Regions from separate parts of the uncultured Azonexus sp. genome, predicted to be linked through region 2. Evidence: predicted binding sites of a transcription regulator. Region 2 holds the regulator's gene; the other holds the start of a gene.
The links. Region 2 encodes LexA, which represses DNA repair genes until DNA is damaged. Its sites were predicted from a motif close to ACTGTATNTANATACAGT; they were not measured.
Positions count from the first base shown of each region.

Region 1: the regulator LexA is predicted to act here: its motif matches at 2,334-2,351, upstream of recA (recombinase RecA).

Region 1 covers NZ_CALJNI010000004.1:70,661-77,519, forward strand. Annotated here, with positions in the region: gene Q0799_RS02960 (sodium:solute symporter family protein) at 1-1,401, opposite strand, end outside; gene Q0799_RS02965 (pseudouridine synthase) at 1,444-2,124, opposite strand; gene Q0799_RS02970 (hypothetical protein) at 2,125-2,328, opposite strand; gene recA (recombinase RecA) at 2,541-3,563, shown strand; gene recX (recombination regulator RecX) at 3,556-3,990, shown strand; gene lptB (LPS export ABC transporter ATP-binding protein) at 3,987-4,721, shown strand; gene Q0799_RS02990 (RNA polymerase factor sigma-54) at 4,746-6,200, shown strand; gene raiA (ribosome-associated translation inhibitor RaiA) at 6,215-6,538, shown strand; gene ptsN (PTS IIA-like nitrogen regulatory protein PtsN) at 6,590-6,859, shown strand, end outside.
Region 2 covers NZ_CALJNI010000011.1:86,057-92,915, reverse strand. Annotated here, with positions in the region: gene Q0799_RS08930 (electron transfer flavoprotein-ubiquinone oxidoreductase) at 1-23, opposite strand, end outside; gene Q0799_RS08925 (thioesterase family protein) at 112-516, shown strand; gene dgt (dGTP triphosphohydrolase) at 528-1,904, shown strand; gene Q0799_RS08915 (hypothetical protein) at 1,905-2,210, opposite strand; gene lexA (transcriptional repressor LexA) at 2,338-2,943, shown strand; gene imuA (translesion DNA synthesis-associated protein ImuA) at 2,940-3,653, shown strand; gene Q0799_RS08900 (DNA polymerase Y family protein) at 3,586-5,025, shown strand; glycine riboswitch at 5,062-5,156, shown strand; gene Q0799_RS08895 (trimeric intracellular cation channel family protein) at 5,379-5,993, shown strand; gene Q0799_RS08890 (error-prone DNA polymerase) at 6,052-6,859, shown strand, end outside.

The DNA of each region.
Region 1 (6,859 bases), on a different contig from region 2:
GTCGCGGGCCGGGCGCAGGTAGGCGCCGATCAGCATGCCGATGGCGCTGGCGATCAGGCCGTAGAGTTGTGGCTCGATGTCGCCTTCGGGTACGAAGAGTTCGCAGAACAGCCAGGTGCCGATGCCGAAGATGATCGCCAGGGCGGCGCCGAGGTTGTTGGCACGGCGCCAGAACAGACCGGCGACCAGCGGCACGAAGGCGCCGGACAGGGTGATCCGGTAGGCGCTTTCGACCATGTGATGGATGGTGGCGTTGGTCGATACCGCGTAGGCAGCAACCAGGCAGGTGAATACGACGACTGCGCCGCGCGTGGCGAGCAGCAGCTGGCGGTCGCTCATGTCGCGGATGTAGCCGCGCAGGATGTTTTCCGAGAAGGTCACCGCCGGGGCCAGCAAGGTGCCCGAGGCGGTACTCATGATCACCGACAGCAAGGCGCCGAAGAAGACGATCTGGGCCGCCATCGGCATGTAATCGACGATCAGTTGCGGCAGGATCAGTTGCGAATCCTCGGCCATGAAACGCTCGACCATGGCCGGGTCGATGATCGTCGCCGAATAGGCGAGGAACAGCGGCACCGCGGCGAAGAAGAAATAGCAGACGCCGCCGATGGTCGTGCCCCAGACGGCGACCCATTCGTTTTTCGAGGCATTCACTCGCTGGAAAACGTCCTGTTGCGGGATCGACCCCAGGGCCATGGTCAGCAAGGCGGCAATCCACGAGAGGATGTCGATCAGGTCGGCGGTCGGCAGGAAGTTGAGCTTGCCTTCGGCGGCCGCCTTGTCGAGCACGGTCGAGAAGCCGCCGGCCATGTCGCCGGCCAGCCAGGTCACGTAGATCAGTCCGAGGACGATGACGATCATCTGGACGAAGGTGGTCATCGCCACCGACCACATGCCGCCGAACAGGGTGTAGACGAGGACCACGCCGGCGCCGATGAGGATGCCGTGGTTGACCGCGATGGCGCCGTCGGAGAGGACGTTGAAGACCAGGCCGAGCGCGGCCATCTGGGCGCCGACCCAGCCGAGGTAGGAAACGATGATGGCGGTGGACAGTGCGACTTCGGTATGGCGGTTGTAACGGACCCGGAAGAAGTCGCCCAGCGTCAGCAGGTTCAGGCGGTACAGCGGGCGGGCGAAGACCAGGCCGAACAGCACCAGGCAGACCGAGGCGCCGAGCGGGTCGGAAATCAGCCCGCGAAAGCCTTCGTCGATGAAGGTGGCGGAAATGCCGAGTACGGTTTCGGCGCCGAACCAGGTGGCGAAGACCATTGCCAGGATGAAGGGGAAAGGCAGGTTGCGGCCGGCGACGATGTAGTCGCGGGCGCTATGGACGCGGGTGGCGGCGTACAGGCCGATGCCGATGGAAATGACGAGATAGATGACGACGAACCAGATCAGCATGGCGTGGGGTCGACTGCGGCAAGGGGTTGAAAACGCGAGGGATTATAAGGTTATTGCGGCTTTGGCGATGGGAAAAAAAGGTGCCGGACTGACAAATTTCACCGGCTTGCCGCTTTGCGGATGGACGAAGGCAATTTCTGCCGCATGCAACAGCAGGCGCGGCGCCCGTTCGGCGGCAGCCCCGGCGTAGAGTTCGTCGCCCAGTATGGGGTGGCCGAGCGCGGCCAGATGGACCCGCAACTGGTGCGAACGGCCGGTCACTGGTTCCAGTTCGATCCGCGTCAGTTGTTCAGCCGTGCAGCGTTCGATGACGCGGAAGCGGGTCAGCGAAGGCTTGCCCAGTTCGTGGCTGACCATCTGCCGGGGGCGGTTCGGCCAGTCGCAGATCAGCGGCAGGTCGATCTCGCCGGCATCCGCTTCGACCACGCCGGCGACCGTGGCCAGATAGCGCTTGTCCACGGCGCGGTCGCGGAACAGTTTGTACATCGCCTTCTGCATCGCTTCGCCCCGCGCCACGACGAGCAGTCCCGAGGTCGACATGTCGAGTCGGTGGGCGATCATCGCTTCCGGGAAATCGCGCAGCAGGCGGCTGATCACGCAATCCTGCTTGTCCTCGCCGCGGCCGGGGACGGAAAGCAGCCCGGACGGCTTGCCCACGACCACCAGTCCGTCATCGACATGGATGATCGTCAGCGCATCGGTCGGCGGCAGATAGACGCTCATTCAGCGACGGGCCGGCAGCGTGCACCGGGCATCGCGGTAGGGGCCGCGGCTGTAGGCCCAGCCTTCGCCCGGCGGGGTCTGCATGCAGATGCGCGCACCGTCCGCCTTGCTGACCCACCAGTGCCAGGGCGCCGGTGCGGCCTGGGTGCCGGTGGCCAGTAGCAGGCCGGCGAGCGCATACGAAAGGAGCAATGGTTTTTTCATTGAATACTGTATAGTTGTACAGTGTTTGGCCGGTGATGGTTTTAGCGGCGCAGGCAAGGGGCGAAGAATATACCGCGCCTGCCGCCATCTTCCCTAAAATCCGTATTTGCCATTGTCATTTCGGCAAAACGGCTTTCGATGCAGTCATTGAGCAATTTTTGTTCCATCCATGGCCCTGTGCCATAATCCACATAACGTTTCGAGGTAAGAACATGGACGACAACAAGGCAAAGGCGCTCGCCGCAGCGCTGCAACAGATCGAAAAGCAGTTCGGCAAGGGTTCCATCATGAAGATGGGCGATGCCGAAATCGACGAGGGCATCCAGGTCGTGTCGACCGGCTCGCTCGGCCTCGACATCGCACTCGGCGTCGGCGGCCTGCCGCGCGGCCGGGTGGTCGAGATCTACGGTCCGGAATCGTCGGGCAAGACCACGCTCTGTCTGCAGGTCGTCGCCGAGATGCAGAAGCTTGGCGGTACCGCTGCCTTCATCGATGCCGAACATGCGCTCGATCCGCAATATGCCCAGAAACTCGGCGTCAATGTCGGCGAGCTGCTGATCTCGCAGCCCGATACCGGCGAACAGGCGCTGGAAATCGCCGACATGCTGGTCCGTTCCGGCTCGGTCGACATCATCGTCGTCGACTCCGTGGCCGCCCTCACCCCGCGTGCCGAAATCGAGGGCGAGATGGGCGACCAGATGGTCGGCCTGCACGCCCGCCTGATGTCGCAGGCGCTGCGCAAGCTGACCGCCAACATCAAGAAGACCAACACGCTGGTCATCTTCATCAACCAGATCCGGATGAAGATCGGTGTCATGTTCGGCTCGCCGGAAACCACCACCGGCGGCAACGCGCTCAAGTTCTACGCTTCGGTCCGTCTCGACATCCGCCGCATCGGCGGGATCAAGAAGGGCGACGAGGTGGTCGGCAGCGAAACCCGCGTCAAGGTGGTCAAGAACAAGGTGTCGCCGCCGTTCCGCGAGGCCATCTTCGACATCCTCTACGGCGAGGGGATTTCCCGCGAGGGCGAGATCGTCGAAATGGGCGTCGCTCACAAGCTGGTCGACAAATCCGGTGCCTGGTATTCGTACAAGGGCGAGAAGATCGGCCAGGGCAAGGACAACGCCCGCGAGTTCCTCAAGTCGCACCCGGAAATTGCCCAGGAAATCGAAGCCGGCATCCGCGAGGCGGCGAGCACCACCGTGATCAAACCGAGCAAGGCCGCCAATGGCTGATCTGCGGGTGCGTGCCTTGCAGTGCCTGACCCGGCGGGATCACAGCCGGGCCGAACTGCATGCCAAACTCGCGGCGCATGCCGACAGTGAAGAAGCCCTGACGGCGGTGCTCGATGCCTTGCAGGCCGAGCACCTGCTGTCGGATACCCGTTATGCCAGCCAGCGCGTTTCGGCGCGCGCCAATCGCTACGGCAACGGCCGCCTGCGCCAGGAATTGCGGCAAAAGGGCGTCAGCGATGGCGACATCGAAGCCGCCCTGCCCGAGGCCGGCGACGAGGGCGAGCGCTGCCGGGCGATCTGGGCGAAAAAGTTCGGGCAGCCCCCCCAATCTGCAGAAGAACGTGCCAAACAGATGCGTTTCCTGCAATATCGCGGCTTTTCTGCAGAAGCGATCCGCCAGACCCTGCGCGGAGCCAGTGAAGAATGAGCCAGCCAACCGCCACCCTGTCCGCGCACAACCTGAAAAAGCGTTACAAGGCGCGCACCGTCGTCGAAGACGTCTCCTTCTCGGTGCGCTCCGGCGAAGTGGTCGGTCTGCTCGGGCCGAACGGTGCCGGCAAGACCACCTGTTTCTACATGATCGTCGGCCTGGTGGCTGCCGATGGCGGCGAAGTCTATATCGACGACGAGCGCCTCACCCACCAGCCGATGCATTCGCGTGCCCGTACCGGTCTGTCCTACCTGCCGCAGGAGGCCTCGGTGTTCCGCAAGCTCAACGTCGAGGAAAACATCCTCGCCGTGCTCGAACTGCAGAAGCTTTCACCCGACGAGTGCAGCCAGCGACTGGAAAGCCTGCTCAACGAACTGCACATCACCCATGTCCGCCACGTGAATGCAGCGGCACTGTCCGGCGGCGAACGGCGGCGTGTCGAAATTGCCCGCGCGCTGGCCACCAATCCGCGCTTCATCCTGCTCGACGAGCCGTTTGCCGGGGTCGATCCGATTGCCGTGCTGGAAATCCAGAAGATCATCCGCTTCCTCAAGGAACGCGGCATCGGTGTCCTGATCACCGATCACAACGTGCGCGAGACGCTCGGCATCTGCGATCACGCGGTGATCATCAACGCCGGTCATGTACTTTCCTCTGGACGTCCGGAGGAAATTGTCGACAATGAGAGTGTACGCAAGGTTTATCTCGGCGAGCATTTCCGCCTCTGACCTCGCCAAACCAAGATTGCATCAATGAAACCGGCACTTCAGCTCAAGCTTTCGCAGCATCTGGCCCTGACGCCGCAATTACAGCAGTCGATCAAGCTGCTGCAGTTGTCGACCGTCGAGATGCAGCAGGAAATCGAACGCTACCTGCTGGAAAACCCGATGCTCGAGCGCGACGATGACGGGCCGGGCGAGTCCTTCGCCGGTGCCCAGCAGTTCGATTCGCCCGACAAACCGGTCAGCGAACCTGCGCCGGCGAGCGAATCGCGCGAGGATGCCCAGGGCGAGCCGCCGATGACGCCTGGCGATGTCGACGACGATCGCTGGTCCAGCGATGCCGGCACCTTCACCGGCGCCGGCCGCGACGAGGAAGACGACAACGATCCGCAGGATGCCCACGCTTCCAGCGTCAGCCTGCGCGAGCACCTGGGCTGGCAGTTGGGCATGACCCAGTTGAGCGATCGCGATCGCAGCCTGGTCCGCTTCCTGATCGAAGCGCTCAGCGACGACGGCTATCTCGCCACGCCGCTGGAAGAGCTGCTGGAAACCCTGCCGCCCGAGTACGAAGTCGAACTCGAGGAACTCGAAATCGCCCTGCGCCATATCCAGAATTTCGATCCGACCGGGATCGGTGCGCGCGACCTGCGCGAATGCCTGCTGTTGCAGTTGCAGGCCGAAGAGGATTGCGCCGAGCGCACGCTGGCCCTGACCATTGCCGACAAGCACCTGGAATTGCTGGCTGCCCGCGATTTCGTCAAGATCCGTCGCCTGACCGGTTGCGACGACGAGATCCTGCGTGGCGCGCACGAGCTGATCACCAGCCTCAATCCGCGGCCGGCCGCCGGTTACGCGCAGGACGAAGCGCGCTACATCACGCCCGACGTGATCGTGAAGAAGCTCAAGGGTAAATGGACGGCCTACATCAACCCGGACGCCTACCCGCGCCTGCGCGTCAACCGCCTGTACGCCGACATCCTCGCCCGCCAGCGCCGTGGTAACGGCAACCTGAGCGGCCAGTTGCAGGAAGCCCGCTGGCTGATCAAGAACATCCAGCAGCGTTTCGATACCATCCACCGCGTCACCCAGGCCATCGTGGACCGCCAGCGCCAGTTTTTCGAACATGGCGAAGTGGCGATGCGGCCACTGGTGCTGCGCGAGATTGCCGACCTGCTCGGCCTGCACGAATCGACGATTTCCCGCGTCACCAGCCAGAAATACATGGCCACGCCGCGCGGCATCTTCGAACTGAAATACTTCTTCGGCAGCCATGTGTCCACCGACACCGGTGGTGCCTGTTCTGCCACGGCCATTCGTGCCCTGATCAAGCAATTGATTTCGGCGGAAGATGGCAAGAAGCCCTTGTCGGATAGTCAATTATCCGAAATACTAGGCCAGCAGGGAATTGTCGTTGCCCGACGCACGGTTGCCAAATACCGTGAATCGCTCAACATCCCGCCGGTCAATTTACGCAAGACCCTGTAGAGAGAGGAGAAAAAATGAATCTGCAAATCAGCGGTCACCATATCGAAGTCACCCCGGCACTGCGCGAATACGTCGAGAACAAGCTCGATCCCGTACTCCGTCATTTCGACAAGGTTACCGGCGCCAGCGTCGTGCTTTCCGTTGAAAAGCTGAAGCAGAAGGCCGAAGTCACCGTTCACGTTCCGGGCAAGGACATGCATGTCGAAGAAGCCGGGGACGATCTCTACGCCGCCATCGACGCCATGTTCGACAAGCTCGACCGCCAGGTCCAGAAGTACAAGCAGAAGATGCAGGACCACCATCGTGGCGAAAAGCCGTCCATGCACATCGACGACTAAGCCTGACCGACCGCACCCCGAGGGGTGCGGTTTCTTTGCTGCAAAGTTCCCATGAACCCTCTAGACAACATTCTGACTGCCGATCAGGTCCTGCTCGACCTGGATGCGAGCAGCAAGAAACGCGTTTTTGAACAGGCCGGCATGCTGTTCGAAAGCCGGCTCGACATGTCGCGTTCGTTGATTTTCGACAGCCTGTTCGCACGCGAAAAGCTCGGCTCCACGGGCCTTGGCCAGGGCGTGGCCATTCCCCACGGCCGGATCAAGGGCCTCCAGCAGGCTGCCGGCGCGCTGATCCGTCTGGCGACGCCGATTCCCTTCGAT
Region 2 (6,859 bases):
AATTCCATGGCTTCGCGTTCCATCATTGTCTCCTCCGTTTGTTGTCGGTGTTTTTTCAATACGGTACAGTATGGAAAACCTTTCTTCAACCCCTTTTCAAACGACCGTTTCATGGACCATCGCAAAAAGCTCATCCACACAACAAGCCTGCCCATTCGCTGGGGCGACATGGATGCCTACGGGCACGTCAACAACACCGTCTATTTCCGCTACATGGAGCAGGCTCGGGTCGAATGGATCGAGGACATGAAGGTCATGGTCCGTCCCGGCGGCGACGGTCCGGTGATCGTCAATGCGGCCTGTACCTTCCTCAAGCCGATGAACTATCCGGGTACCGTCGAGGTGCGCACCTATGTCGGCGCGGTCGGTCGTTCCAGCTGCCAGACCTATGTCGACATGCTGATCGATGGTGAGTTGTACGCCGAGGGCGCGGCCAAGGTGGTGTGGATGAATACGCAGACCGGAAAATCCGTGCCTTTGCCGGATCATGTGCGGGCCTTGCTCGAAGCGGAGTAAACTCGGCGCCCATGGTCAATGACGACGGACGCCACATGGGCAAGAAGAAAATCTGGGAAAAACTGCTCTCCAGCGAGCGCCTGGGCGCCGGCAAGGCGCCGGGCACGGCGGAGCGCACCGCCTTCCAGCAGGATTACGACCGCATCGTGTTCACCTCGGCCTTTCGCCGGCTGAAGGACAAGACCCAGGTTTTTCCGCTGTCGAAGAGCGATTACGTGCGCACCCGCCTGACGCACAGCCTGGAGGCCAGTTGTGTCGGCCGCTCGCTGGGTGCCGTGGTCGGCCGCGAGATCATCGCCCGGCATGGGTTGAAGGATGTCGAATCGGGCGATTTCGGCGCCATCGTCGCCGCCGCCTGCCTGGCGCACGACATCGGCAACCCGCCGTTCGGTCACGCCGGCGAGGATGCGATCCGCGAATGGTTCCGCATTTCCGGCCTGCTCGAACGCCATGATTTCACCGCCGCACAACGTGCCGATTTCGAGCGCTACGAGGGCAACGCGCAGGGCTTCCGCATCGTTTCCCGCCTGCAGAGCCCGGCCAATCCCGGCGGCCTGCAACTGACCAGCGCGGTGCTGGCCACCTTCACCAAATATCCCCGGCCTTCGCATGTGGCCGGCGAACTGGACGGTAAAAGCGGCAAGAAATTCGGCTTCTTCCAGCAGGACGCCGACAACTTCGCCCGTGTCGCCGCTTCCACCGGCCTGGTCGAGCGCATTCTCGGCACCGCCTGGCGTCGCCATCCGCTGGCCTTTCTGGTCGAGGTGGCCGACGATACCTGCTACCTGATCGTCGATCTCGAAGATGCCGCCCGGCTCGGCTTCGTGCCGTACAAGGACGCCGAATGCCTGCTTGCCGACCTGGCCGGCAACACGATCAACGGTGGCCGGCTCGACCGCCTGCACGACCCCAAGGAAAGGCTGGAATACCTGCGCGCCAAGGCCATCGGTCGGCTGCTGGAAAGCGCGGCGGCGGTCTTCCTGGAAAATGAGGCGGCCATCCTCGACGGCAGTTTCGACGAGGAGCTGCTCGACCAGTCGCCGGTCGGCGTGCCGCTGCAGGCGGTGTTGCGCGTGGCCAAGGAAACCATCTATACGGCGCGGCCGGCGCTGGAGATCGAAACCGCCGGTTTCGAGGTGCTCGGTGCCTTGCTGGCGCTCTATACCAACGCCGTCGAGGCGGCTGCGGAAGTGCCGGGAACCCGGATGACGACGCGCGAGCGCATGCTGCTCCGGCTGTTGCCGACGCAATTCCTCGGCCACGATGGCAAGCCGGATGCCGATCCCTACGTGCGTCTACTGCAGGTGGCCGATTTCGTCGCCGGCATGACCGACTCCTACGCGGTCGACATGTATCGCAAGCTCAAGGGTGTCGACCTGCCGACCTGATTACTCGAAGATCTTCAGAAATTCGCTCCGCGCCTTTGCCAGCTCGGCCTGCGCGGCAGTGTCGCAGAGCCGTTCGCTGGTCCGGTAGAAACGGTCGAAAGCGGCGAGCACCGCCGCCTTGTTGACCCGGTCACGGCCGGCTGTCTTGTTTCCCGACGCCGGCTGATCGAGCGGCGTGAGTACGGCATAGCGGGGAATGATCTGCTGCCCGCCCTGATCCGACGAGGCGGTCAGCGGGCCGGTCTTGACGAAGATTTTGCCGTCGTATTCGAAGCGGTCACCAATGGCGAGATGCTGGAGTTTCATGCGCGGTCCTGGGGCGGGGCGAGTCGGGGCGTGCGCGGATATTAGCCGATTTTTCCGGCAATCTCCGCTTGCCAAAATCTGCTTACTGTACAAAAATACAGGCAATGCATTTTGCCGGAGCCCCGTCATGAAACTCACCCCGCGTCAGCAGGAAATCCTCGATTTCATCAAGAACACCGTCGAGGTGCTCGGGGCGCCGCCGACCCGCGCCGAAATCGCCACCGCTTTCGGCTTCGCCTCGGCCAACGCTGCCGAAGACCACCTCAAGGCGCTGGCCAAGAAGGGTGCGATCAACCTCGAACCTGGCTCGGCGCGCGGCATCCGCCTGGTCGAGCAACTCGGTCTGCCGCTGATCGGCAGTGTCGCCGCCGGTTCGCCCATCCTCGCCGTCGAGAACGTGCAGGGGCGCTATAACTTCGATGCCGGCCTGTTCAATCCGCGTGCCGATTTCCTGTTGAAGGTGCGCGGCCTGTCGATGATCGATGCTGGCATCTTCGACGGTGACCTGATCGCCGTGCATAAGACGAATCAGGCGCGCGACGGCGAGATCGTTGTCGCCCGCATCGACGAGGAAGTCACCGTCAAGCGCCTGGAACGCGGCAAGAACCAGATCCGCCTGATCGCCGAAAACCCGGATTTCGAGCCCATCGTGATCAACCCGGGCGAAGTCGAATTCGCCATCGAGGGCGTCGCTGTCGGCTTGATCCGCGGAGCCATTTCGAAACTCTCATGAGCGCGCAGCCGTCGCCGGTGAGTTTGGCGGCGGTCCTGGCGCGCGGCGACATCTGGCGCGGCGATGCCTTGCCCGGCCTGCCGGCCGGCACCATCGCCAGCGGTTACGCCGAACTCGACGCCGAACTGCCGGGCGGCGGCTGGCCGCGCGGAAATCTCACCGAAATTCTCGTGGATCGCAGCGGCATCGGCGAAATCAGCCTGCTGCTGCCAGCGCTGGCCCGGCTCTCGGGCGAGGGTGGTCGCCTGGCGCTGGTCGCACCGCCCTGGCTGCCGCATGCGCCGGCTTGGGCAGCGGCCGGCGTGGCGCCGGAGCGTCTGCTGGTGATCCGGCCCGGTAAGCAGCTGGCCTGGTGTGTCGAACAATTACTCAGATGCGGCGGCTTCGCCGGCCTGCTTGCCTGGCCGGACGCCGGCATCGATGCCCGGGCGCTGCGCCGCCTGCAGGTGGCGGCTGAGGGGCAGTCGGTTTTTGCCGTTTTGTGGCGGTCGACCGTGGACGCCGCAATCCCGTCGCCGGCACCTTTGCGTCTGACGCTGGCCGCCGGTGCCGACCGGCTGGCGCTGCGCATCCTCAAGCGGCGCGGTCGGCCGGCGTCGCGTCTGTTGCAGGTCGAGATCCCCAGACCGGGAAGGAAAACACGTGTTGTGGCTGGCCCTGCATTTTCCGCAGCTGACGCTGGAAGCCCTGCCGCTGCGGCAGTCGCCTAGCGTCGTCACGGCGCGCGGCCGGGTTCTGGCCGCCGATCCGGTTGCCGCAGCGGCCGGCATTTTGCCCGGCCACAAGCTGTCGACCGCACTCGGCCTGCTGCCCGGGCTGCGCGCCTGCGAGCGCGATCCGGCGCGCGAAGCCCGGGCGCTCGCCGATCTCGCCTGCTGGTCCGGGCGCTTCACGCCGACCGTCAGCCTGGCGCCGCCGGCCGGGCTGTTGCTCGAAATCGGCGGCTGTCGCCGGCTGTTCGGCGGTATCGAAGCGATTGTCGCGGCCGTGCTTGATGGCTGCCGGATACAGGGTTGGAGTGTGGACTGGGCAGTCGCACCGACGCCGCTCGGCGCCCGCTGGTTGGCGCGTGCCGGCGCGGCGGCCAGCTACGAGAGCCTGGTCGCGCTGCAGGCGGCGCTGGACGATTTGCCGTGTGCCGTGCCCGACTGGCCGGCCGAGGTTGTCGCCCGGCTCGACGCCTTCGGCCTGCGTCGTCTCGGCGAACTGAGCGCGCAGCCGGCTGGTGGCCTGCGCCGGCGCATCGGCAACGGCCCGGTCGACGACCTGCTGCGCGCCCGCGGCGAACTGCCCGATCCGCAGCGCGCCTTCGACTTTCCCGAGCGTTTCGCCGCCGGGCTGGAACTGCCGTCGCGCGTCGAATTCGCCGAAGGCCTGGCCTTCGCCGCGCAGCGTCTGTTTGCCGCGCTGGCCGGGTGGCTGCAGGTGCGCCAGTCGCTGCTGCGCGTCGGCATGCTGCAGCTGACCCACGACGACGGCTCGACCAGCACGCTGCCGCTGCGTTTCGGCGAGCCCTGCGCCGACGAAGGCCGCTTCATGCGCCTGTTGCGCGAGCATCTCGGTCGCCTGCAACTGGCGGCGCCGGTCGAGGCGCTGCATCTGACGGCCGACGAGTTCGTCGCCCGGCCCGACGCCAGCGCTGGCCTGTTCGACCAGGCGGTGCTGGGCGAGGGTGTTGCCGCCTGCATCGAACGCCTGCGCGCCCGGCTCGGCGACGACGCCGTGCGCAGCCTGGCGCTGCATGCCGACCATCGCCCGGAATGCGCCAGCCGTAGCGACGACCCGGCCGGCATTCTTGCCGCAAAAACCACGTCGACCGCAACATTCGGCAAGCCGCGCCCGCTCTGGCTGCTGCCGGCACCGCAGCCGCTGGCCGAACGTGTCGACGGCCCACACTGGCACGGTCCGCTGCAACTCGTCACCCGCGGCGAACGGCTGGAAAGCGGCTGGTGGGACAGCGGCGAGGCGTCTGCCGTCGGCGACCTGCGCCGCGACTACTTCGTCGCCCGCAACGGCGAAGGGCAGTGGGCGTGGATCTTTCGCGACGCGCAGGGCTGGTTCCTGCACGGCCTGTTCGCCTGAATCGATTGACAGGCGGCCCTGGCGCTGCCGATAATCCGCCGCTCTGCAGGAGAGAGAGTGCTGGTTCGCCAGGCTCCGCCGAAGGCGCAAACTCCCATAATCGCTCAGGCATGCCGAACTGCAGAAATGATTCGCCGGCTGGAGAGTAGTTGCGAGCGTCCCGGCGCTTGGCAACTCACCGAAGGGGCAGGCTCCGAGGAGCCGAAACTCTCAGGTAAAAGGACAGGGGGAGAGGCGTCACGGAAACACCCGTTCAGGGGTTTCCGCTTTCTGACGGAGTCCTTTTGATGTTTGCCTCGCTGTTCGACAGTCTCGCCCACGTTTTTCAACCGCTCGCCACCAAGCAGTTCGATCTGCTGCTGGTCGTCTACCTGGTCGCCATCGCCGCCGAGGCGATGTCCGGCGCGCTGGCCGCCGGCCGCCGCGACATGGATTTCTTCGGCGTCGCCGTGATCGCCTTTGTTACCGCGCTCGGCGGCGGCACGATCCGCGACGTCGTGCTCGGCAACTACCCGATCGGCTGGACCCAGCATCCCGAGTACGTTTATCTGGTCATCCTCGCCGGCCTGGCGACGACGCTGATCGCCCGCTTCATGCACCACATGAAGCGCGTCTTCCTGATGCTCGATGCGCTCGGCCTGGTCGCCTTCTCGCTGATCGGCTGCAACGTCGCGCTGCAACTCGATTACCCGGTGGTGGTCGTGATCATGGCCGGCATGCTCACCGGGATTTCCGGCGGTGTGCTGCGCGACGTGCTGTGCAACCAGGTGCCGGTGGTCTTCTGCCGCGAGCTCTACGCCAGCGTCTCGCTGTTCGTCTGCGTGCTCTTCCTGGTGCTGCGCGGCCTCGGCTGGGACAGCGACCTGATCACCCTGGTCTGCTTCGGCGCCGGTTTCGCCTTCCGCATGCTGGCGCTGCGCTTCGCCTGGAAGCTGCCGACCTTTTCCTATCAGCAGCGCTGGGACTGAAACACGGGCTGGGCTAAAATGACTGTATGAAAATACAGTTGTTTGCCAGAGGCCCGCATTGACCGTCCCGTCTGCGCTCCCCGACTACGCCGAGCTGCACTGCCTGTCCAACTTCAGCTTCCTGCGTGGTGCCTCGCACCCGGAGGAACTGGCGGCGCAGGCAGTGGCGCAGGGTTACGCGGCGCTGGCGCTGACCGACGAGTGCTCGTTGGCCGGCGTGGTGCGCGTGCATCAGGCGTTCCGGGCCCAAGGCGGGGCTACGCGTCTCATCATCGGCAGCGAGATGCGCACGGTCGACGGCCTGAAACTGGTTTTTCTGGCGCAGAACCGCGAGGGTTACGGCAACCTGTCGGCGCTGATCACGCTCGCCCGGCGGCGGGCGGAGAAGGGCGCCTACACGCTGCAGCGCCATGACCTGAACGCCATCTCGCCGAATGGCGCCTTGCCCGATTGCCTGGTGCTCTGGGTGCCCGAGGCGGCACCGTCGGTCGCCGACGGGCGCTGGCTGGCCGAACGTTTCCCCGGGCGTTGCTGGATCGCCGTCGAACTGCACGCCGGGCCGGACGATGCGGCCCGGCTGGCGGAATTGCAGGCGCTCGGCGCCGCCTGCGGCCTGCCGCTGGTGGCCGCGGGTGACGTGCACATGCACGTGCGGGCGCGGCGGCCGGTGCAGGACGTGTTGACAGCGCTGCGCCTGAAAACCTCGGTGTTCGACGCCGGCCACGCGCTGTTCCCGAACGGCGAGCGCCACCTGCGCTCGCGCCTGCGGCTGGCGCGGCTCTATCCGCCCGAGCTGCTGGCCGAGACGCTGCGCATCGCGGCCTTGTGCACGTTCTCGCTCGATGAGTTGCGCTACGAATATCCGG